Regions from separate parts of the Sulfitobacter sp. TBRI5 genome, predicted to be linked through region 2. Evidence: riboswitches for the same ligand, from Rfam matches in the RefSeq annotation. Region 2 holds a riboswitch; the other holds the start of a gene.
The links. Region 2 has a riboswitch for cobalamin ahead of OLX72_RS18205 (TonB-dependent receptor plug domain-containing protein). Riboswitches for the same ligand answer to the same signal wherever they lie in the genome.
Positions count from the first base shown of each region.

Region 1: it holds a riboswitch for cobalamin, as region 2 does, so the genes downstream of both, OLX72_RS13705 (hypothetical protein) here and OLX72_RS18205 (TonB-dependent receptor plug domain-containing protein) in region 2, are expected to answer to the same signal.

Region 1 covers NZ_CP112884.1:2,712,950-2,724,646, forward strand. Annotated here, with positions in the region: gene OLX72_RS13695 (ATP-dependent helicase) at 1-241, shown strand, start outside; gene OLX72_RS13700 (sulfotransferase family protein) at 281-919, opposite strand; cobalamin riboswitch at 1,107-1,306, shown strand; gene OLX72_RS13705 (hypothetical protein) at 1,414-1,692, shown strand; gene OLX72_RS13710 (hypothetical protein) at 1,936-2,103, opposite strand; gene OLX72_RS13715 (Mrp/NBP35 family ATP-binding protein) at 2,328-3,401, shown strand; gene mraZ (division/cell wall cluster transcriptional repressor MraZ) at 4,081-4,584, shown strand; gene rsmH (16S rRNA (cytosine(1402)-N(4))-methyltransferase RsmH) at 4,589-5,590, shown strand; gene ftsL (cell division protein FtsL) at 5,592-5,936, shown strand; gene OLX72_RS13735 (peptidoglycan D,D-transpeptidase FtsI family protein) at 5,933-7,717, shown strand; gene OLX72_RS13740 (UDP-N-acetylmuramoyl-L-alanyl-D-glutamate--2,6-diaminopimelate ligase) at 7,744-9,216, shown strand; gene OLX72_RS13745 (UDP-N-acetylmuramoyl-tripeptide--D-alanyl-D-alanine ligase) at 9,213-10,661, shown strand; gene mraY (phospho-N-acetylmuramoyl-pentapeptide-transferase) at 10,673-11,697, shown strand, end outside.
Region 2 covers NZ_CP112884.1:3,636,330-3,648,026, forward strand. Annotated here, with positions in the region: gene OLX72_RS18170 (hydantoinase B/oxoprolinase family protein) at 1-1,583, shown strand, start outside; gene OLX72_RS18175 (NAD(P)/FAD-dependent oxidoreductase) at 1,580-2,791, shown strand; gene OLX72_RS18180 (HpcH/HpaI aldolase family protein) at 2,788-3,561, shown strand; gene OLX72_RS18185 (NAD-dependent epimerase/dehydratase family protein) at 3,598-4,422, shown strand; gene OLX72_RS18190 (YbaY family lipoprotein) at 4,546-5,307, shown strand; gene OLX72_RS18195 (sulfotransferase) at 5,357-7,186, opposite strand; gene OLX72_RS18200 (DUF2312 domain-containing protein) at 7,380-7,640, opposite strand; cobalamin riboswitch at 7,791-7,995, shown strand; gene OLX72_RS18205 (TonB-dependent receptor plug domain-containing protein) at 8,134-9,954, shown strand; gene OLX72_RS18210 (ABC transporter substrate-binding protein) at 9,965-10,777, shown strand; gene OLX72_RS18215 (FecCD family ABC transporter permease) at 10,774-11,697, shown strand, end outside.

The DNA.
Region 1 (11,697 bases), 920 kb from region 2:
GCGTTTGCAGGCGCGGGCATCACAGCGCCCGATGTCGCAGCCCAAGGAAACCCGCAACACGGTGATCGACCTTCAGGCGGTGTCCAGTTTTATGATCGGCGAACGGGTGTTCCACCAGAAATTCGGTTATGGCGCCATCATCGGGATCGAAGGCGACAAGCTTGAGGTCGCGTTTGAAAAGGCGGGCACGAAAAAGGTCGTTGCCAGCTTTGTGTCAGCTAGCGACGACATTCCGTTTTAAGGGGCGCCAGACACTTGCTGCCCGGCAATCAAACGGATGCTAGGTGTCGGGCTCTCCGCCCAGACGATCCCAGAAATCCGCGCGCACGTTCTGATGCGGAAACGGCGTGTCGGGAACCGGCACATCCAGAAACGCGCACAAAGGCTCCCAGCCTTCGGCGACATCAAAAACCAGCAAACGTTCCGGCGGGATAGCGGCCATTACGTCTTCTGTCCTCTGGCGGTAGGCGGCCAGTAACCCTTCCTGATCGTCAAGGCGGGTTTTGAATGTTTCGGTTGTGATCAGGTGAGATGTTGCATCCATCATATCTTTGATGTGGGGCGGCAATTCCATCGTCTGATAGGTGTACATCAGCTTGCCGATGGTGCGCGAAAAACTTTTGACCCAACTGGCTTCGGGGCGGCGCGTGTGCAGAACCTTGGCATCGGGAAAAGCCGTGGCCAGTTCCCGCCAGACATGCGCGCCGGGCCAATCCACCTGTGACGTATAACCGTGAAACACCGTATTCCAGTCAACCGGACGACCCGCTGCAATATCCTGCCAAAAGGCGACCTGCGGCGGGTTTTCGATCACTTCGTACATGTGATGGCAAGGGCCGAAGCCCAATTGTTCCAAGGCATCCTTGGCCGATTTGGTTCCTGTGCGGCCAAATCCGGAACCGATTACTTTGAGTGCCATCCTGAAATTCCTTTTTGAAAAAAGGGCCGCGGTGCGCCCCAGTGTTTCCAGTAAAACCACAAATGTCAGGGCTGTCCGGTAAGTTTTCAACTGTTTTCTACTTGCCAACGGATTGATCCGGTCACGCGCGGGTGACGGAAACGGGACAGGTGGCTTCGGTTTTGGCGTTGCGCCCCAGCGACGTGATGATAGCCTGTCGGTCCAAGGTGCCGCAGACAAAGCGGAGAATTGGGAAGCCGGTGCGAATCCGGCGCTGCCCCCGCAACGGTGAGGGCGGGATGAGACAGGCAAAAGCCACTGGGCCACTGAGGTCTGGGAAGGCGCCTGATCATGGCAGAAATGCCGCCCGCCCCAAGCCCGGAAACCAGCCTTGGATGTACGTCAAACCGCGGGTGGCGGTCTGGGCGGTGGTGCGCCCGGATAGGCGTGTCACGGTCCTTTCTTGCCCTTCGCATCCTAACAAAGGCCACGGGGCGTGGCAGAAAGGCAAGATCATGGGTTTCGCACGAATCCTGCAGGGGCTGGACACCATCACCGCGGAAGGCGCACGCGCCGAACAGGCCGCGCGTCTGGGCTTTCTTGAATGGGCGCTTGGCCTGGACAGGGGCGCAAAGGATGCCGCTTGCGCGGCTTTGGACGGGTTAAACTCGGGCCAGCGCCATAGTGTGGCAGCTGAAACCTTTGTGGGTTTCGTACGTACCGTGGCAACGACAGATGCCGCGCGCCCGTTACGGCGCGGCGGTGCATCTGCGCGCCGCAAAACGTTTCACTGACCTGATTTCAAAGAAAAAAGCGGCAGCACCAGGGAGGAGGAGAGGTGCTACCGCTCATTTCACGTACCAGCCCCAGGGAGGAGGAGAGGGACCGATACGATGCGGTGTCACACCCGAAGGTGCGCGAATAAAAGGTGCGGCGACATCAGGGAGGAGGTCGATGCCGCCGCCAATCACAGACCCTCCAGGGAGGAGGAGAGGAGAGCCTGATCTCAAAATTCGGGACCCGAAGGTCTTTGGTTGTTAGAGGTGTTGACCCCTGAAAATCAGCCCACCCAGACCCAACTGGGCCAATGCAATTGCTCCGATCGCCTGAACGTCCTGTGTCGTGCGGCGCAATTTGCGCTGCGACCACGGGGCGGCGCGCCAGAATGACCAGCCGGTCAGCGGAATGTAACGAACGTTTCTCATCTTGCACCTCTGTGCGGTGGCGGGTGTTTCATCTGTTGGGTTAAAGATAGGGAAATGCTGCACGTGCACAATGGTTTTTTGCCTCAATGCTGCTATGCAGCAATTGCATAGGCTGCACGCCCAGAATTGAGGCAGCGAAAAGCCCTGTTGCGCGTTTTGAAGGCACGCCTTGAGATTTCGCAAAAAGCTGCCACCTATTGCAGCAACAAGAGGAGAGATTGAGCATGGCCGTGACGAAGCAGATTATCGAAGACACTTTGGCACGCCTTGCCTTGCCCGACGGCGGCACCCTGATCAGCCGCGATATGATTCGTGCGCTGGCAATCGAAGGGGGAGCAGTGCGGTTTGTGATCGAGGCGCCAAGCCCCGAGATCGCGCAACAGATGGAACCCTTGCGCGCCGCCGCTGCCAAGCTGGTTGAAGACCTGGACGGAGTGACTTCTGTTTCCGTGTTACTGACGGCCCACGGACCAGCCCCCAAGGCCCCTGCCGCGCCCAGCCTGAAAATCGGCGGCCATCCCAAGCCGCAGGACGGACCGACCAAACCATCGGGTGTTGACCGGATACTGGCCATCGGTTCGGGCAAGGGCGGTGTCGGTAAATCAACCGTGTCCTCAAACCTTGCCGTGGCGCTGGCGCGGGCAGGGCGCAAGGTGGGGCTGCTGGATGCGGATATCTATGGCCCCAGCCAACCGCGCATGATGGGGGTCAACAAACGCCCCGCATCTCCGGATGGAAAGACTATTATCCCGTTGCATGCGCACGGCGTTACACTGATGTCGATCGGTTTCATGCTGGAAGAAGGCAAGGCCGTGGTCTGGCGTGGCCCCATGCTGATGGGAGCCTTGCAGCAAATGCTGGGTCAGGTCGAATGGGGCGAACTCGATGTGCTGATCGTCGATCTGCCGCCGGGAACGGGTGATGTTCAGCTGACATTGTGCACCAAATCGCAGGTTACGGGCGCGATTGTGGTCAGCACGCCGCAGGATGTGGCGTTGATTGATGCCCGTAAGGCGCTTGATATGTTTGATACTCTGAAAACGCCGGTTCTGGGCCTGATCGAGAATATGTCGATGTTTGTGTGTCCTGATTGTGGATCAGAGCATCGGATCTTCGGGCAGGGCGGCGTGGCAAGCGAGGCTGAAAGGCTGGGTGTTCCATTGCTGGGGGCATTGCCGATTGATCTGGAGACGCGTCTTGCCGGTGATGGTGGCACACCGATCGCAGCCGGTGACAGCGCGGCCGCGCAAGCCTATGCAAAGATCGCCGAAGGGCTGATCAAGGGCGGCATGGCCTGATTGCACTGAAACGGGGTACCCGCCGGCGTTCCAAACTTACGGGAATTGATGGGACGCAGTGCGCGCAACCGTTCTAAAAGCGCGAATCAATCAGTGATTCAGCTGAATTTCGTCAGGATTCGCGGGTAATTTCCTCTACGTTTGGTGGAACAAAGCAAAAACATCGACGGCAGCTCCAATTTTGATCGAAAAAAATGGGAATTTGTGGGAAGAATACGCGCTTTCGCATTATCTACCAGATATAGTGCTCGGAAATCCATAAATCGCAATTGAATGTGTCGAAAGGTCCAATTTTCGCACCATATCTTGTCTTTTCGGTGCGCTGAAAACAAGATTTAGCAGTGATTTCCCATAAAAAACTGTTGCCTCCCATGAATTCCCATCTTATCCATAATGCATGAGATGAGAACGAGACAGCAGGGGCGCTAAACGACCCCGAACACAAAAAACTCTAGCAGGTTTCATACAGGTACCTCGCTTTCATCTAATTGAAGATCCGGCGCGCGGGCGAGCAGACATCCCCCCAGGTGGCGCGCGCAGCTGGACATCCCGCGAAAGCGGACGAGGGCGGCAGGTTGATCAGTGGCAGCAGATCAACCTGCCGTTTCCACATTCTGGGGACGAAAATTCAGCGCTGTTTCAAGTTTTTTGGGGTGGCGTAATGTGAGGGACCAGTAAGTTGGGTCGCAGATTCAGAGGCGAAAGCCATCACAAGGTGGATGCGAAGGGCAGGGTGTCTATCCCGGCCTCGTTTCGTCGTGTGATCGAAGCGTCTGATCCGAACTGGACCGATGGTCTTAATCCCGAACTGGTGATCGTATACGGCGATCATCGTCGCAATTACCTGGAATGCTACACAATGGAGGCGATCGACGAGGTCGATGCCAAGATTGATGCGTTGCCGCGCGGCTCAATGGAGCGCAAGATGTTGCAGCGCCTGTTCCACGGACAGTCTTTTCCGACAAACATAGACGAGACCGGCCGTCTGGTTCTGCCCGCAAAACTGCGCCAGAAAATCGCGCTTGATGCAGAGGCATTTTTCATCGCGGCGGGCGATACGTTCCAGATCTGGAAGCCCGAGACCTACGAAACCGAAGAGTTGGCCAAAACCGAAGACTGGCTGGACGAATTGCCGGACGATTTCGATCCGCTGGTTTATCTGGATGGTCCAAAGGGGGATTAAGGTTATGGCTGCTGCGGCCCGCCCCGATCAGACTGCCCCGCACACCCCTGTTTTATTGCGCCCCTTGCTGGCGGCAGTCGCCCCGGTGACAGGAACCTGGCTTGACGGCACATTCGGCGCGGGTGGCTATACGAAAGGTTTGCTGGATGCAGGTGCCGCGCGTGTCATCGCGGTGGATCGTGACCCGCTGGCCTTTGAAATGGCGCAAAGCTGGGCCGCGGACTACAGCGGGCGCATCGTGATGCAGTTGGGTGTGTTTTCGCGCATGGACGAATATGCGACCGGCCTAGATGGCGTGGTGCTTGATCTGGGCGTGTCGTCAATGCAGCTTGATCAGGCTGATCGCGGGTTTTCGTTCATGAAGGATGGCCCGCTGGATATGCGGATGTCGCAAAGCGGGATATCTGCGGCCGATATCGTCAATACGGCCGACGCAGAAACGCTGGCAGATATTCTTTTTCATTACGGTGAAGAACGCGCCAGCCGCCGGATCGCGGCGGCCATTTTACGCGCCCGGGCCGAGGCGCCGATCACGACCACGCTGCGCCTTGCCGGAATAATCGAAAGCTGTCTGCCGCGCGCCAAACCGGGCCAGTCGCATACCGCGACACGCAGTTTTCAGGCGCTGCGCATCGCGGTAAATGATGAATATAAAGAGCTTTTTCAGGGGCTTATGGCCGCAGAGCGTGTATTGCGCCCCGGTGGGCAGTTGGCGGTTGTCAGTTTTCATTCCATCGAAGACCGGATGGTCAAACGGTTCTTGCAGGCGCGTTCCGGCGGGGGTGGCCGTGCAAACCGCTATGCGCCCGAAACAGTGGCTGATGCGCCTCATTTTACCCAGAAAACCCGCAAGGCCATTGGACCTGATGCGCAGGAACTGGCGGAAAATCCGCGCGCGCGTTCTGCGAAATTGCGTGTTGCTGTCCGTACTGATGTGCCGTCAGACAGCGGGACGCAACCGGATGAAAAATCAATTGGCATGCCGATGTTAAAGGATACGAAGTAAGATGCGCAGTTTCATGTTTTTGCTGACAGCGATGGCGGTGATCGCGATGGCGTTCTGGGCTTATCGCGAAAATTATTCGACGCAGCGTGCGCTCAGCGAAACCACCCGTTTGCATAAGGAAATCGGTGAAACCCGCGCGCGGCTGGCTGTGCTGCGCGCCGAATGGGCCTATCTGAACCGGCCCGACAGGCTGCGCGAGTTGACGGAAATCAACTTTGACCGTCTGGGCCTGCTGCCGCTGCGGCCAGACCAGTTTGGCAAGGTTGATCAGGTTGGCTATCCGATGCCCGAAGCATTGCCGATCAGCAATGCGATCGACGTGGCAAATACGGAGGAGACACAGTGATCCGTACGCCGCTTCGTCCGCTTGCCCGTATCCTGGAGGCCCGCAAAAAGGGGGAAAACCCCGACGCGATCGAGCGCGAGAATATTCGCATTCGCCACGAACAGATACGTGACAAGGCGCGCGCCCGTGCCGAAGGGCGGCTTCTTGTGCTTGGTGTGTTCTTTTTCTGCGCATTTGCCGTTGTCGGTGCGCGTATGGGGATGCTGGCCACCAGCGACCCCACCGAACCTCTTGCCAGCGCAACCGGCGCTGCCATCAACGCAAGCCGCGCCGATATCGTAGACCGGCATGGCCGCATTCTGGCGACGAATTTCGATACCTATTCGCTTTACGCCCAACCGCCGCACATGGTGGACAAGGTTGCGGCCGCCGATGCGCTTGTCGCCATTTTCCCCGATCTGGATCGTGAACGGCTTAAGCGCCAGTTCACCGGAAACCGCAAATTTGTCTGGATCAAGCGCAAGATCAGTCCGGAACAAAAACAGGCGGTTCATGATATCGGCGATCCCGGCCTGTTATTCGGCCCGCGCGAGATGCGGCTTTATCCCAATGGCAAGCTGGCAGCGCATGTGCTGGGCGGTGCGTCTTTCGGAAAAGAGGGTGTCAATGCAGCCGAAGTGATCGGCGTGGCCGGTGTCGAGAAATATTTTGACAGCTATTTGCGCGATCCGGCCCGGCAGGGCGCACCGCTGGAACTGTCGCTGGATCTGACCATTCAGGCGGCATCCGAACGGGTGTTGTACGGCGGCATGAAATTGATGAATGCCAAGGGCGCAACCTCCATCCTGATGGATGTGCACACAGGCGAAGTGATTTCGGTTGTATCGCTGCCCAGCTTTGATCCCAACGACCGGCCAAGACCGCCGACATCGGGTGACCCGTCCGACAGCCCGCTGTTCAACCGTGCGGTGCAGGGTGTCTATGAACTGGGATCGGTGTTCAAGATTTTCACCACTGCGCAGGCGATGGATCTGGGGCTGGTCAATCCGGCGACGATCATCGACATTCGTGGGCCGCTGCAATGGGGCAAGTTCCGAATTCGGGATTTTCGCAATTACGGCAAGGAATTGTCGGTCACGAACATTATCGTCAAATCGTCCAACATCGGCACTGCCCGTCTGGCACAGCAGATCGGTGCAGGCCGGCAGCGCGAATTCATGCAGTCGCTTGGCATGCTGGAGGCAACACCGTTCGAAATCGTCGAAGCGCAGGGCGGCCAGCCTCTGTTGCCAAAGAACTGGTCTGAACTGAGCACGATGACCATATCCTACGGTCATGGCCTGAGCACGAGCCCGATGCATCTGGCGGCGGGATATGCGGCCATCGCAAATGGCGGACATTACGTGAAACCGACGATCCTTAAACAAAGTGGTCCGGTTTCGGGGCCACGCGTGATTTCCGAACAGTCCGCCGCCGCATCGCGCATGATGCTGCGTCAGGTTGTAACCGAAGGCACCGCCAGTTTCGGCGAAGTGCCGGGCTATGCGGTTGGTGGGAAAACCGGCACTGCGGACAAGCCGAAGGCGCGCGGTGGCGGCTATTATGAAAACAAGGTGATCGCGACATTCGCCAGCATCTTTCCCGCGCACGATCCGAAATACGTCCTGATTGTTACGCTGGATGAACCGTCTGAAAATTCCGGCGATGAACCACGCCGCACCGCAGGCTGGACAGCGGTGCCTGTCGCGGCGGAAATGATTGGTCGCATTGCCCCGCTTTTGGGCTTGCGACCCAATATTGAACCCGGGAAGCTGGCTGGTATAACGCTGACATCGAATTAGGGAAGACCGCTTTGGGGGCAGGGCCGATGAGCAAAACACTGGCTGCGTTGGGCCTGACAGCACCCGGAGGACGGGATGTTGCAATCACCGGATTGAGCGTCGACAGCCGCGATGTGAAGCCGGGCCATCTGTTTGCAGCACTTCCCGGTTCAAAAATGCATGGCGGGGAATTCATTCAATATGCCTTGCGAATGGATGCGGCCGCGATCCTGACGGATCCCGAAGGGGCTGCGATTGCCAAGAACGAACTGGATGCATCTGATGCGATTCTGATCGTAACGGAAGACCCGCGCCAAACGCTTGCCTATGCCGCCGCCCTGTGGTTCGGCGCACAACCTGCGACAATGGTTGCGGTGACAGGAACGAATGGCAAGACATCCGTGGCCAGTTTCGTGCGCCAGATCTGGGTGGAAATGGGATACAGCGCCGTCAATCTGGGGACGACCGGTGTCGAGGGAAGCTGGACCGCGCCTTTGGCGCACACAACGCCCGAACCGATCACCTTGCACCGCGCGCTGGCCGAGGCGGCGAAAAACGGTGTCACACATGCAGCAATGGAGGCGTCAAGCCACGGGCTGGATCAGCGCCGGCTTGACGGGGTTCATCTGCGAGCGGCCGGATTTTCCAATTTTTCGCAGGATCATCTGGATTACCACAACACGTTCGAAGAATATTTCGCCGCCAAGGCGGGCCTGTTCCGCCGCGTGTTGCCCGAAGACGGCAGCGCCGTGATCAATATCGATGATCCCAAGGGCGTTGATATGCTGGCGATTGCAACAGCGCGTGGTCACGATGTGATCAGTGTGGGGCGCGATGGCGGTGATATTCACATTCAGGGCCAGCGGTTTGATGCGACAGGGCAGGATGTCCGGTTTTCCTATCAGGACAAGGTGCATCAGATCAGGCTGAACCTGATCGGCGGCTTTCAGGCCGACAACGTGATGCTGGCGGCGGGCCTTGTGATGGCGTGCGGCGAAGAGCCAGCGCGTGTGTTTGAAACACTCGAACATCTGGTCACGGTGCGCGGGCGCATGCAGCTTGTGGCGACGCGTGACAATGGCGCGTCTGTCTTTGTCGATTTTGCACATACGCCCGATGCGATTTCCACGGCGCTTCAGGCGTTGCGCCCGCATGTGCTGGGACGTCTGATTGCGATTGTCGGGGCGGGCGGGGATCGTGATGCAACCAAGCGCCCGTTGATGGGGCGGGCGGCGTCGGAACACGCCGATCTGGTGATTGTGACAGATGACAATCCGCGCAGCGAAGACCCCGAGATTATCCGTTCCGAGGTTTTGCTGGGCGCGCCGGACGCAACCGAAATCGGTGATCGTGCCGAAGCGATCCTGCGCGGGGTCGATGCGCTGGGGCCGGGCGATGCGCTGCTGATCTGTGGCAAGGGGCATGAAACCGGACAGATCGTCGGGGATGACGTTCTGCCTTTTGATGATGCCGAACAGGCCAGCGTCGCTGTGGCTGCTTTGGACGGGCGGCTGGCATGACGCTTTGGACCGCGCAGCAGGCAGAGGATGCAACGGGTGGAACATCCACAGCCGATTGGTCCACGTCGGGTGTGTCCATCGATACCCGCAGTTTACAGCCCGGTGATTTGTTTGTGGCCTTGCAGGCTGCGCGCGACGGGCATGAATTTGTAGCGCAGGCGTTCGAACGTGGCGCTGCGGCGGCCCTTGTCAGCCATGTGCCGGACGGTGTGCGCCCGGATGCGCCATTGCTGATCGTGCCGGACGTGTTGCAGGCACTGGTTGCACTGGGGCAGGCAGCGCGCGCGCGCACCAAGGCCCGCGTTGTGGCGATCACCGGATCGGTTGGCAAAACATCGACCAAGGAGATGGTGCGGGCCATGCTGGCAAGTCAGGGTAAGGTTCATGCCGCCGAGGCCAGTTACAACAATCACTGGGGCGTGCCGCTGACGCTGGCGCGGATGCCGCAGGACAGTGATTTTGCCGTGATCGAAATTGGAATGAACCATCCCGGCGAGATTGCTCCGCTGGCGCGTATGGCGCGACCGGATGTGGCGCTGATTACCACAATTGCCGCTGCCCATCTGGAAGCGTTCGACAATATTGACGGGATTGCCCACGAAAAGGCCGCGATCATGGACGGATTGGGCGAAGGGGGCATCGCGGTCTTGAACGCTGATGTGGAGCAGATCCCGATCCTGCGTGAAAAGGCGGTGAACGTTGGTGCGCAAATCATTGAATTTGGTGAAAAAGCATCTGATTACCATCTGGACGACGTGATCCTGAGCAATGAAACAACCGTGGTCAAAGCCACCGCTTTTGGCGTGCCTGTGCTGTTCCGTATCCAGACAGCCGGGCGTCATTTTGCAATGAACGGGCTGGGCGCTTTGGCGGCGGCACAGGCATTGGGGGCCGATCTGGCGATGTCGGCGCAGGGTTTGGGGCGCTGGCATCCCTATAAGGGGCGCGGCGCACGGGAAAAGATCGTTCTGGATCCTGTCGAAACGGATCAGGTACTGGACCTGCTGGACGATTCATACAATGCCAATCCAACCTCACTGGCCGCAGCACTTGAAGTGCTGGCGGTTGCGCAAGTGCATAACGGGTTGGGCCGCGTGGCCCAGGGGCGGCGCATTGCCTTTCTGGGCGACATGAAGGAACTGGGCTCGAACGAGGCGGAGTTGCACCGCGATATCGCCACCCTGCCAGCGCTGTCGCAGATTGACCGCGTGCACTGCATCGGCCCCTTGATGAAGCATCTTTATGCGGCCTTGCCCGATCACCAGCGCGGTGTCTGGGTGGAAACCAGTCGGGCGCTGCTGGACGATGGCCTGCGCCGTCATCTGGACAGCGGCGATGTTGTGCTGGCCAAGGGGTCATTAAGCATGAAACTGGGCCTGATCGTTGACGCCATCCGAAAAATGGGCCATGCGCTCCCACAGGACGAGACACAAGATGATGAGTAGGGACCGCTGAAATGCTCTATTGGTTGACCGCACTTTCAGACGGGGGGGATGTGTTCAACCTGTTCCGGTACATCACATTCCGTGCAGGGGGCGCGTTTCTGACGGCGCTGGTATTCGGTTTCCTGTTCGGAAAACCGCTTATTTCCGTGTTGCGGCGCAGACAGGGCAAAGGCCAGCCCATCCGCGATGACGGGCCAGAGGGCCATTTCATCAAGGCCGGAACCCCCACTATGGGCGGGTTGCTGATCGTTGGCGCGCTGCTGACATCCACGCTGCTTTGGGCGCGTCTGGACAATCCCTACATCTGGATGGTGTTGTTCGTGACAATGTCTTTTGCCGCCATCGGGTTTGCCGATGATTATGCCAAGGTGTCAAAGCAGACCACCGGTGGCGTATCGGGGCGCGTGCGTATGGTTCTGGGCCTGCTGATTGCGGCCATTGCGGGCTTTTGGGCGGCGCAGTACCATCCCGAAGGGCTGCAAAACCAGTTGGCGCTGCCTGTCTTCAAGGACACGCTGATCAATCTGGGGTTCCTGTTCGTGCCGTTTGCCATTCTTGTCATTGTCGGGGCGGCCAACGCGGTGAACCTGACAGACGGTCTGGACGGGCTGGCGATCATGCCGGTGATGATCGCCTCGGGCACGCTGGGGATCATCGCCTATGCCGTTGGTCGTGTCGACTTTACCGAATATCTGGATGTGCATTATGTGCCGGGAACGGGTGAAATCCTGATCTTTACGGCGGGTCTTTTTGGCGGCGGACTTGGCTTTCTTTGGTACAATGCGCCCCCTGCGGCCGTGTTCATGGGCGATACCGGATCGCTGGCGCTGGGCGGCGCGCTGGGTGCGATTGCGGTTGCCACGAAACACGAACTGGTGCTGGCTATCGTAGGTGGCCTGTTCGTGGTCGAGGCGCTGTCGGTGATCATTCAGGTGCTGTATTTCAAGCGCACCGGTAAACGTGTCTTCCTGATGGCGCCGATCCACCACCACTATGAAAAAAAGGGATGGGCGGAACCGCAGATCGTGATCCGTTT
Region 2 (11,697 bases):
CGGCGGGCGTCTATGATACGCAGGGGCGCATGTTGGCGCAGGCCGTGACCGGCACACCGGGCCATGTCAACGCAATGGCCGACGCGGTGGCGCATTTCATCCGCCGGATCGGGCCCGACAACATCTTCGAAGGCGATGTTTACATCACCAACGATCCCTGGGAAGGCACCGGCCATCTGCACGACATCACGGTTGTGACGCCGTCCTTTCACAACGGACAGCATGTCGGATTTTTCGGATGCACGGCGCATATCGTCGATATCGGCGGGCGCGGATTCGGGGCCGATGCCAACAGCATCTACGAAGAAGGCCTGTACCTGCCGATCATGAAATTCGCCGAACGCGGTGTCGTGGATAAAACCCTGATCCGGATCGTGCGCGGCAACGTGCGCGAACCTGATCAACTGGTGGGCGACATCTATGCACTGGCCACCTGCAACGAAATCGGCCAGCGCCGGCTAAGCGAGATGATGGCCGAATTCAGTCTGGACAGTCTGGATGGCATCGCTGCTTTCATTCTGGACAATTCACGCCGCGCCACGCTGGAACGTATCGCCGCCCTGCCCCGCAAATCGGCCACAGGCGCGATGCGGATTGATGGCTATGACACACCGATTGATCTGGTGGTGCGGCTTGATATCGAACAGGACCGGATATTGTGCGACTTCACTGGAACATCGGGTTTGGACAAGAAAGGCATCAACGTGCCCCTTGTTTATACCAAGGCTTACGCATGTTATGCGCTGAAATGTGCAATTGCGCCAGAGATCCCGAACAATGCCGCATCGCTGGAGCCCTTCCAGATCACCGCGCCGGTCGACACGATCGTGAACGCAGTGCATCCCGCGCCCGTGGCTTTACGTCACGTGATCGGCCATATGATCCCCGATACGGTTTATGACGCGCTGGACAAGCTGCTGCCCGATCTGGTGCCCGCCGAAGGGGCCGGAACGCTGTGTAACTTTCAGGTGTCGCTGCGCCCGCGCACCGATGCCCCTGCCCCGCCCGATGCCGTGCGTGCCGAAGTGCTGGCCTTTAACTCCGGCGGATCAGGCGCGCGCCCGGTGGTGGACGGGCTGAACGCCACCGCGTTTCCGTCCGGGGTGATGACAATGCCGATTGAGGCGACCGAACATACCGGCCCGGTGATCATCTGGCGCAAGGAATTGCGCCCCGACAGCGGTGGGGCCGGCCAGTTTCGCGGCGGTCTGGGCCAATATATGGAAGTCGGCGCCGCCGAGGGCCACGAATACGATTTTTCGGCGATGTTCGACCGCGTGAACCACCCCGCACGCGGACGCCAGGGCGGCGAAAACGGCGCGCCGACGACAATCGCGCAGGATGATGGCACCCCGATGAAGGGCAAGGGCAAACAGCCCGTTGCCCATGGCCGGCGCGTAATGCTCGCCTTTCCGGGCGGTGCCGGGTACGGGCCTGTGCAAAAACGTGATCCGGCACTTGTGCGGCGCGATCTGGCGCGGAGCTATATTTCGGCGCAGTCTGCGCGGGACGACTACGGGCTGAGCGATGCGGAAATCAAGCAGGTGTTGCACGCTGTAAAAACAGGAGAGGATGTGACATGACCAACTGGCAGACGCCCAAGGCCACATCTTATGACGTGGTGATCGTGGGTGGTGCGATGTACGGATCGTCGGTGGCGTGGTTCCTGGCCAGCAACCCCGATTTTGACGGCCGTATTCTGGTGGTTGAGCGCGACCCCAGCTATGAATTCACCTCGACCTCGCACACCAACAGTTGCATCCGCCAGCAATTCAGCCGCGAGATCAACGTGCGGGTGTCGCAGTTCGGGGTCGAATTCATCAAGAATTTCCGCCACTTCATGGGCGATGACCCGCGCGTGCCGGATATTACGCTGCACAGTTTCGGATACATGTATCTGGCTGACACCACAGAATTTGCCAACACCCTTCGCGAAGCGCAACACTTGCAGGCCGCCTGCGGCGCGGGCACGAAACACATGACCCGTGATGAAATTGCGCGCGATTATCCGTTCTATCAGCTGGACGACATCATTGCTGCCAATCACAACCTGATCGACGAAGGTTATTTCGACGGCAATACCATGTTTGACTGGTGGAAACGGTCGGCGCGGGAAAAGGGCGTGGAATACCTGACCAACGAAGTGGTCGCGATGAGCCTGAACGCGACCGGCACGCAAGTGGACAGCGTCACGCTGGCTTCGGGGGATGTGGTGACGTGCGGAACCGTGATCAACGCATCCGGCCCGCGTGCGGTGCGCACATCGCGCATGGCACGCATCGAATTGCCGGTTGAACCGCGCAAACGCTATACGTTCATCTTTGCTGCCGAAACGCCGCTTGACCGTGATCTGCCGCTGACCATTGACCCCAGCGGCGTACACATGCGCACCGACGGGGCCTATTACATGGCCGGATGTCCACCGGATGAAGATTTCGCCGTGGATTACGACGATTTCACGATGGATCACAGCATCTGGGAGAACAAGGTCTGGCCCGCAGTCGCCAACCGCGTGCCCCAGTTCGAGGCGATCAAGCTGGTCAATTCCTGGGTCGGGCATTACGCCTATAACACGCTCGATCAGAACGCGATCATCGGGCCGCACACCAAGGTGCGCAACTTTGTCTTCGTCAACGGATTTTCCGGCCACGGGTTTCAGCAATCGCCTGCGATGGGGCGTGGCACGGCAGAACGGATCATTTATGGTGAATATCGCACGCTTGATTTGACACCGTTCCAGTATGACCGCATCGAAAAGGGCGAACCCTTTGACGAAAAGGCCGTGATATGAAGCTGGCACCCAACCCGTTTACCCACGCGATCCGGTCCGGGCAGAAACAGATCGGGCTGTGGATCAGCCTGGCCAACCCGTTTGCCGCCGAAGTGGTTGCCCCGTCGGGATTTGACTGGGTTCTGCTGGACATGGAACATTCGCCTTCTGAATTCACGTCAATCCTTGGCCAGTTGCAGGTGTTTGCCGCCTATCCCACCACGGCCATCGTGCGCCCCGACTGGAACGATCCGGTCAAGGTCAAACGGCTGCTTGATATGGGCGCGCCCGGCCTGTTGTTTCCGATGGTGCAGGATGTGCAACAGGCCCAACAGGCGGTGGCGGCCACACGCTATCCGCCGCGCGGCATCCGCGGGGTTGGTGGCACCACACGCGGTAACAAGTTCGGCCGCATCGGTGATTATTTCAGCGGAATCGAAAACGAAACAACTGTGATCGTGCAGGTTGAAACACTGTCGGCCCTGCAACAGGCCGAAGCGATCGGCGCGGTTGACGGCGTGAACGGCGTCTTTTTCGGCCCCGCCGACATTGCCGCCGATATGGGCCTTCTGGGCCAGCACATGTCCCCGCCCGTGTGGGAGGCGATCTGGCCCGTGGCCCGCAAACTGATTGCGCAGGGCGTGCCGGTGGGCACGCTGGTTTCAGACGCGGGGTTTGCCCGTCAGTTGCTGGCTGACGGGTTTACCTTTGTGGCATGCGGCAGCGATATCGGTCTGCTGGGCAAAGGTGCGGATGCCTTGCTGGCGCAGGTCAAAGACGAAACGCCCTGAACGGGCAGGAAACGAATTGAAGAACGGAGAAAACGGATGAAAAAGATTGTTCTGACAGGCGCTGCCGGAAAACTTGGCGGGTTTCTGCGAAAATCCCTATCGGGCATGGCCGACACGCTGGTCTCAACCGATCTGGCCGATGACGTGGGCACGCTGTTTCCCGGTGAAACCTATGTAAAGGCCGATCTTGCCGATCTGGGAGAGATGAACAAGCTTCTTCAAGACGCTGATATGGTTGTGCATTTTGGCGCTATCGGGGATGAGGCGCCGTTTGACGACATTCTAAGCTCCAACATCGTGGGGGCCTATAATATCTGGGAGGCCGCCTATCGCAACAAGGTGCGCCGTGTCGTTTATGCCAGTTCGATCCACGCGGTGGGCATGTATCCGAAAACCGAATTTATCGGCACCGACGTGCCCCACCGCCCCGATACGTTCTACGGGCTGTCCAAATGTTTCGCCGAAGATCTGGGGCGGCTTTACTGGGAAAAACGCGGGGTAGAATCCGTGTGCATGCGCATTCTGTCCTGCAATCCCGGCGTGACCAATGCGCGCGCCGTGGGATCGTGGCTGTCTTACGAGGATCTGGCCCATCTGGTGGAACGCGCGATTGATACACCTGTCACCGGCTTTACGGTTGTTTACGGCGTGTCCGACAATGATCGCGCTCCGGTGGACAATACGCTGGCCAACTATCTGGGCTACCGTCCCCGCGACAATGGCGAGGCTTTCGCGAAAAAAGTCTTTGCCGCCGATCCGCCGATGGATCCGCAGAACCCCAGCGATATGTGTCAGGGTGGCCCGTTTGCCGTTGTGCCACTGGGCGAAAGCGGTGTGGCGATGATGAAGCTGAAAGAGTGAACAGGTACACACATGGCCGCGTTCTGACCCGTCAGACAATGGCGTCTTGAATAATCCGGACTATTTTCCAAGGATGAACCGATGTGCTGCGTCTAACTGTTTTTGCCTTCATGCGGAGAATGAATGATGACTGCCCTGAAAACGTTGTGCCTTTCCCTGATGCTGTCCTGCCCGGTTTTTGCCCACGCGGAAACTGTGACGGGTACGGCCACATATTTGCAGCGTATGATGCTGCCACCGGGGGCCACGCTTGAGGTGACACTGGAAGATGTCACCCGCGCCGATGCGCCGGCTGACGTGATCGCGACCTACACAGCCGAAAATCTGGGTGCGCCGCCTTACGCATTCACACTGGAATACGATCCCGCAGAGATCCAAGATCGTATGTCTTACAATGTACGCGCGTCGATCCGCCACGACGGGCGCCTGATGATGACAACGATGGATGCCTATCCTGTGCTGACCCGCGGGGCCGGTTCCGAGGTCGAGGTGATCCTGAAAAAAGTATCCCAACCCCAAGAAGTCGATGCCGATCTGGTCAATACCTACTGGAAAATCCTGACAATCGGCGACATGCAGATGGAAGTGGCCGAAGGCCGGCGCGAACCGCATATGATCCTGCGTGGCGGCGATGCGGTCGGCTATAGTGCCACAGTCGGGTGCAACCAGATCAATGGCGGGTACGAACTGGACGGCGAAACTCTGCGCCTGAACCCCGGCATGTCGACAATGATGGCCTGCCTGCCGCCTCTGGACATTGCCGAAGCCGCGTTGAAAACCGCTCTGCCGCAGGTTGCGCGCTGGCAGGTTGACGGCCAGAATCTGACGCTAGAGGATGCCGCCGGCACAGCGTTGATGACGCTGGTTGCCGTCTATTTGCAGTGAAGCGGGAACCGGTAAGGGCCGGTACGAAACGCCGGCCCGTTCCAAAACATCAGACGCCCAGTTTTTCTTTCAAAGGCTCCAGGAACCGCTCGTATTTGCGCCATTCCTCGTTGCTGCCCTTGTAGACTTTCTTGCGGACCTGAATGATGCTCGCGGTTTTGACCGCGCGCTTGTTCTTGTGAAAGTCGATGCAGCCCTGTTCAAACTCCAACCCGCAATTATCCAGCAGTTTACGGGTATCGCCGTCCTGATCGCGGGTGAAGGCATCATAATTCACTGAAACAATCCGGCCCGGATATTTGCGGTGCCAGAATGCCATCATATCTTTGTACATCTTGTAGTATTCGGCGATGTCATCCAGATCAAAGGTAAAGGACAATCCAGACCCAAGAAAACGGTGTTTGAACATGGACCAGCAGGTTGCCATCGGATCCCGCTGCAAATCGATCACCACCGCCTCGGGCATGGATGCCAGAATGTAGCCGATAAACCGGAAATTCATCAGGTTCTTGTCGGTCATGTATTCGGAAGGCGCGGCCAGACCTTCGGCTTTCTTGAGATAGCTGTTGCGAATCCTTTGCAGCAACGCCTTGTCATAGCCCTGTTCCGGTGTCAGGGCGGCCTTGCGAAGTATCGCGTTGATCGTCGGGTTCAGAAAACCCAATTCTCCTCCGCCGTGGACTTTGGAATGGCTGGACAGAACCTGTTCGATCAGTGTGCTGCCGGTGCGCGGCATCCCCACGATAAAGATCGGCTTGACCGAGTGTTCGGATGCCTCTGCCGGGGTCAGCTCCAACGGTTTAGCGGCCTTGAACTGCAACCGGATCAATTCGAACCGCAGCCTGTCGGTGGCGATATCATAGTTGCGCATTTTCTTGACCAATGCGTTGCCTTCCGAAAGATACCGGAATGCGTTGTCGGTGTCGCCGATATCGGCAAACACCTTGCCAAGGGCAAAATTCATCGGAATCTTCTCGCCGTCGCTCTGGCTCTTCTTTTTCAGAACATCGACCATTTGCGGGATCAGCGGATCACCTTCCTTGAATTTGCGCGCTGTGCTGATGTCAAGATAGGTCGTGCCCAGTTCGGGATCGGCTTCGATGGCTTTGACAAAGCAATCTTCGGCCTCGGCCATCATCCCCCGCTGCATGTAAAGCAACCCAAGATTACGCCGTGCCAGCGCAAAGTCCGGATCAATCGTGAACGCGGCTTCGAAGGCGGCCATGGCGCTGTCGTAATCTTCCTGATCCGTGTAAACGAGGCCCTTGTTGCAGTGGGCCTGCAAGTATTCCGGATCGATCGCAAGCGCTTTGTTATAGGTCTCAAGCGCATCTTCGGGACGGCCGGCGGCCCGCAGTGCCAAGCCAAGATTGTTCAGGAAATCGCAGCCTTCCGGGGCAAGTTCGTGCAGACGTGAAAACAACCTGACCGCCTTGTTGGGCTGGGCCGAATTCAGCGCGTTATGCGCCATTTGCACCAATTCCTCGGCCGACTTTCCCTCAAACTCGTCTTCGGGATTCTTGACACGCAGCTGGCTTTTGTAAGATCCGCTGGTCGCGGCCATCAGATCATTGGTTTTTTCCATCGCCGGCATACCGCGCATCGCGCGTTTGGCGGCTTCGATCGGGTCTTCGATGTCAGACAACTGCCCCAGTGACGCGATTGTTTTTTGCGGCGATTGTGGCATCGCGAACAAGGACGGCTTGGGGGCCGTGCCAACGGGCCCGATCTTTTTCAAACCGGCCTGCGCCTTGGCATTGCCCGGAAAGCGCTGCAAAACCGACTGGTAAAGTGTGGCTGCCCGCTGCGGATCGCCCGCCTTCAGTGCGGTATTCGCCGCCTTTAACGTATCCGCGACGCTGGGTGTTTTATGTGCCATGTCTGCTCCTGCCGGTCTGTCTGCCGCTTGCGGACGCATATCTGATGTCAACTGCCCGCGCCCCGCCAAGTGCTGCGGGGGTTGTGCCCTGTTAAGTACGGGCTGTTTCAGGGGCGATCAAGATCATTCTGGCGCTTTCCGGCGCGCCAAAGGCCAGTATCGGCGGGCCAATGCCACGCCTGACAGGTCACGCTCAGTTCATTCCAAGCGCTTCCTTGTACATCTCAAGAACCGCTTCTTCCTCGGCAATGTCATTGGCGTCGCGCTTGCGCAGGGCGATCACCTTGCGCATGACCTTGGTGTCGTAACCACGGCCCTTGGCTTCGGCCATCACTTCTTTTTGCGCATCGGCCAGATCTTTTTTCTCGGCTTCCAGACGTTCGATCCGTTCGATGAACTGGCGCAGTTCGTCTGCGGTGACGCGATAGCTGGCATCGGTGACGGAATCGTTCATCTGGAATGTCCTTCGGCGTTGATGATCTGGGTCAGCCGTGACTATCGCGCGGCCCGCAAAGCTGCAAGACCGGTTTGAACACAAGGCGGGGTTGGCGCAAACTCTGCCGCTGGGGTCGCAAATGCACCTTGATCCGCGTGCCATTCAGGAGTACGCCAAACCTGCTTTGGTTCGGCGGAGTCATCCGTCGTTAAAGGGAACACCGGTGCGGGCGATTTGCCCAATGCCGGGACTGCCCCCGCAACTGTAAGCGGTGAGCGTCGCCAAGATATGCCACTGGCCCCACATGGGTCGGGAAGGTTTGGCCAAGCGTTGACCCGCAAGTCAGGAGACCTGCCAGAGTGATCACCCGGATATGGGCGCGGGGCGCGCCGATGTCGGCGGTCTGTCCGCAGTGGTGGCGTTTCACCGTTGGCGGACGGGCACATGCCTTTCCAAGAACAGCATTAAACCGGGCCGGAAAACGGCCTTGCAATCTGGAAAGAACAGACCATTGAAACACTTACTGGCAACTGCCTCGATCCTAGCCGTTATTGCCGCGCAGCCCGCGCTGGCCGACGACGTCTTTGATCTGGGCGAAGTCACGGTTTTCGCGAACCAGTCCCCGACAGAGCTTGACCGCTCTGGTTCGAGCGTTGAAATCGTAACACAAGAGGAACTGGACAGCGCCCCGGAAACCCGTGTGGCCGATTATTTGAGCACCCTGCCCGGCATCACGTCCAGCGCGAATGGCGGACTGGGCAAAAGCACATCCTTGCGTATTCGCGGGCTAAGCGATCGCTATGTTTCGGTGCGTATCAACGGCATCGATGTCAGCGATCCATCCTCGGTTCAGACATCCTATAACTGGGGCGGACTGACGACAGCGGGCATTTCGCGCATCGAGGTGTTGAAAGGATCACAATCCGCGCTTTACGGATCCGAAGCGATTGCGGGCGCGATCAACATCACCACCCTGCGCGCCACCGAACCGGGCACAACCTATTCCGTCGGCGTCGAGGTCGGCAGCTTCAACACCGTGCGCGGCGACATTTCGATCGCCAGCAAGGCCGAACGCGGCGATATCGCGCTGACCATTTCGCGAGTCGAAAGTGATGGGTTTTCAGCAGCCGACGAAAATGACGGCAATACCGAAAAGGACGGCTATGAAGGGACCATCGCGCTGTTGTCCGGCGGCTATGAGGCCACGGACCAGTTGCGCCTGGGATTTGACATCATCTATCAGAATGAAGACACCAACATCGATGCGTTCGGCGGACCGGGAGGCGACGCGGATCGCCCGTTCTACACCGACCGGATCGGCGGGCGCGTCTATGCTGAATTTGACGGCGGCGCGATCGACCACGAACTGGCGCTCAGCTATTTCGAAACCGAACGGTCCGATCCGCTGACCCCGTTCGGCAGCCCGAGTTTTGTCGGCGACCGCACCGAACTGCTTTATACCGGCCGTGCCTTTATCGGCGGTACCGGACTGGTGTTCGGGGGCAGTTATTCCGAAGAAACTGCGGATTTCGGCACCGGCACCGCATCATACGAGATTTTTTCGCTGTTCGGAGAGGCGCAGTTTGTGCTGAGCGACACGCTGGATCTGGCCACGTCTTTCCGTGTCGATGATCATTCCGAATACGGCACCAAACCCACGGCGCGCGCCGCGCTGGCGTGGCGCCCTGCTGCGGGCACAGTTGTGCGTGCGTCCATGGGCACCGGGTTTCGCGCGCCATCGCTGAACGAATTGTTCGGCCCGTTCAATTTCGGCCCGACAAATCCCGATCTGGAACCCGAAGAAAGCCGCAGTGCCGAACTGGGTATTGAGCAAACGCTGAATGGTGGCGCGGTTCTGCGGGCGACAGCATTCTATACGGAAATCGACAATTTGATTTCCTATCCGGTGAACCAGTACGAACAAATCCCCGGCACATCGGTGTCAAAGGGCGTGGAACTGGCGGCCGATGTCCCGCTAAGCGCGGGCATAAACCTGTTTGCCAACTATACCTATACCGATGCGCGCGATCAGAACGATGCGCGGCTTAGCCGCGTTCCCTATCATGATTTCGTGCTGGGACTGAACGCGCAAATCGGCGAACGGATGAACGGCGTGATTACCCTGAACCGCGTCGTTGACCGTCTGGACGGGTTTCCCGCAGGTCCGGTGCCGGATTACACACTGGTCAATGCTGGCCTGTCCTATAGCCTGACGGATGCCGCCACCGCCTATGTGCGTATCGAAAACCTGTTGGACGAAGAATACCAGACCTCGTCCGGCTTTGGCACATCCGATCGCGCCTTTTATTTTGGTGTCCGTGCCACGTTTTAGGATCATATTGTTGCTGGCTGCGCTGGGGATCACCGGCGCAGCGGCACAGGCCGATGCCCCGCAGCGGGTGGTATCGGTCAACCTGTGCACGGATCAGCTTGCGCTGGATCTGGCGGCACCGGGGCAACTGGTTTCGGTTTCACGTCTGGCGCATGATCCCAAAAGTTCGGCACGTGTGGAAAAGGCGCTGGCCCTGCCCACCAACGGATCAGGCGCGGAAGAGGTGTTTATGCTGAACCCTGATCTGGTTCTGGCCGGCACGTTCACCGACCCTGCCACCGTTTCCATGCTGCGTGATCTGGGCATACCCGTTGTTTTGTTCGCCCCCGCGCAATCCCTTTCGGACGTGCCCGACAGGATCGCCCAGATGGGCCGCGCACTGGGACGCGAAGCAGAGGCGGACAGGATGATTGCTGCCTTCAAGGCCGATCTTTCGGCCTTGCAAGACGCCCCTGCCGATCGCCCGCGCGCCGCGCTTTATTATGTGAACAGCTATACGTCGGGCGACAAATCGCTGGCGGGGGATATTCTGAATGTGGCCGGTTTTGAAAATGCGGCCACGCAGGCCGGTATTTCCACAATCGGAACGCTTCCGCTTGAACAATTGATCCTTCTGGCCCCCGATATCATCATTCAGGGCCGTGATTATCCCGGTCAGTCCCGATCCGAGGACAATTTCAACCATCCCGCGCTGCACGCCCTGACAGGCACCGTCATGGCCGGCGAATTGACCGACCGCGACTGGATTTGTGGCACGCCCCAGGTGCTGAATGCGATCCGCGCCATGCGCGATCTGCGCATCCGGATCGGGGGCACGCAATGAAACTGGCGATTGTTCTGATACTGGTCTGTGCGGTTTTGTTCGTGCTGTCGCTGGTCACCGGGTATTCTGTTGCCCCGCCGATGTCCGGCCTGCGGGCGCTGGTGGTTGATGATGGCACCCCGCTTAGTGTTGTGATGCGTGAAATCCGCCTGCCCCGCGCGTTGCTTGCGGTGATGGTGGGGGCGTCGCTGGGCCTTGCCGGGGCGGCGATGCAGGGTTACTTGCGCAACCCGCTGGCGGAACCCGGGCTGATCGGCGTGTCGGCTTCGGCCGGATTGGGGGCGGTTCTGGCGATCCAGTCGGGGGCGGCGCTGGCCTTTGCCCTGGCGCTGCCGCTGGCCGCGTTAAGCATGGCGATGCTGGCCGTGGGCCTGATCCTTGCGCTGGCTGGGCCGCGCGGGTCGTCCATCACGCTTATTCTGGCGGGCATTGCGATTTCGGCGCTGGCTTCGGCGCTGACATCGCTGGTGTTGAACCTGTCGCCCAACCCGTTTGCCGCCGCCGAAATCGTGTTCTGGATGCTGGGATCACTGGCAGACCGGTCGTTTGATCACGTCTGGCTGGCGCTGCCGTTCATGGCGGCGGGCTGGCTGTTGCTGATCAGTCTTGGTCGCGGTCTCGATGCGCTGACACTGGGCGAAGATGCCGCCGAAGCGATGGGCATCCGCCTGCCGCGCGTACGCCTTGCGCTTGTCGTGGGCACGGCGGCAAGTGTCGGGGCGGCCACCGCTGTGGCAGGGGCGATCGGCTTTGTCGGGCTGGTCGTACCGCACCTTTTGCGCCCATTTGTCGGCGCGCGCCCGTCGCGCCTGTTATGGGCCTCGGCGCTTGGCGGTGCGGCCATGGTTCTGGCCGCGGATATTGCCGTGCGTGTGGTGTTTCCCGAACGCGATCTGAAACTGGGTGTGCTGATGGCGCTG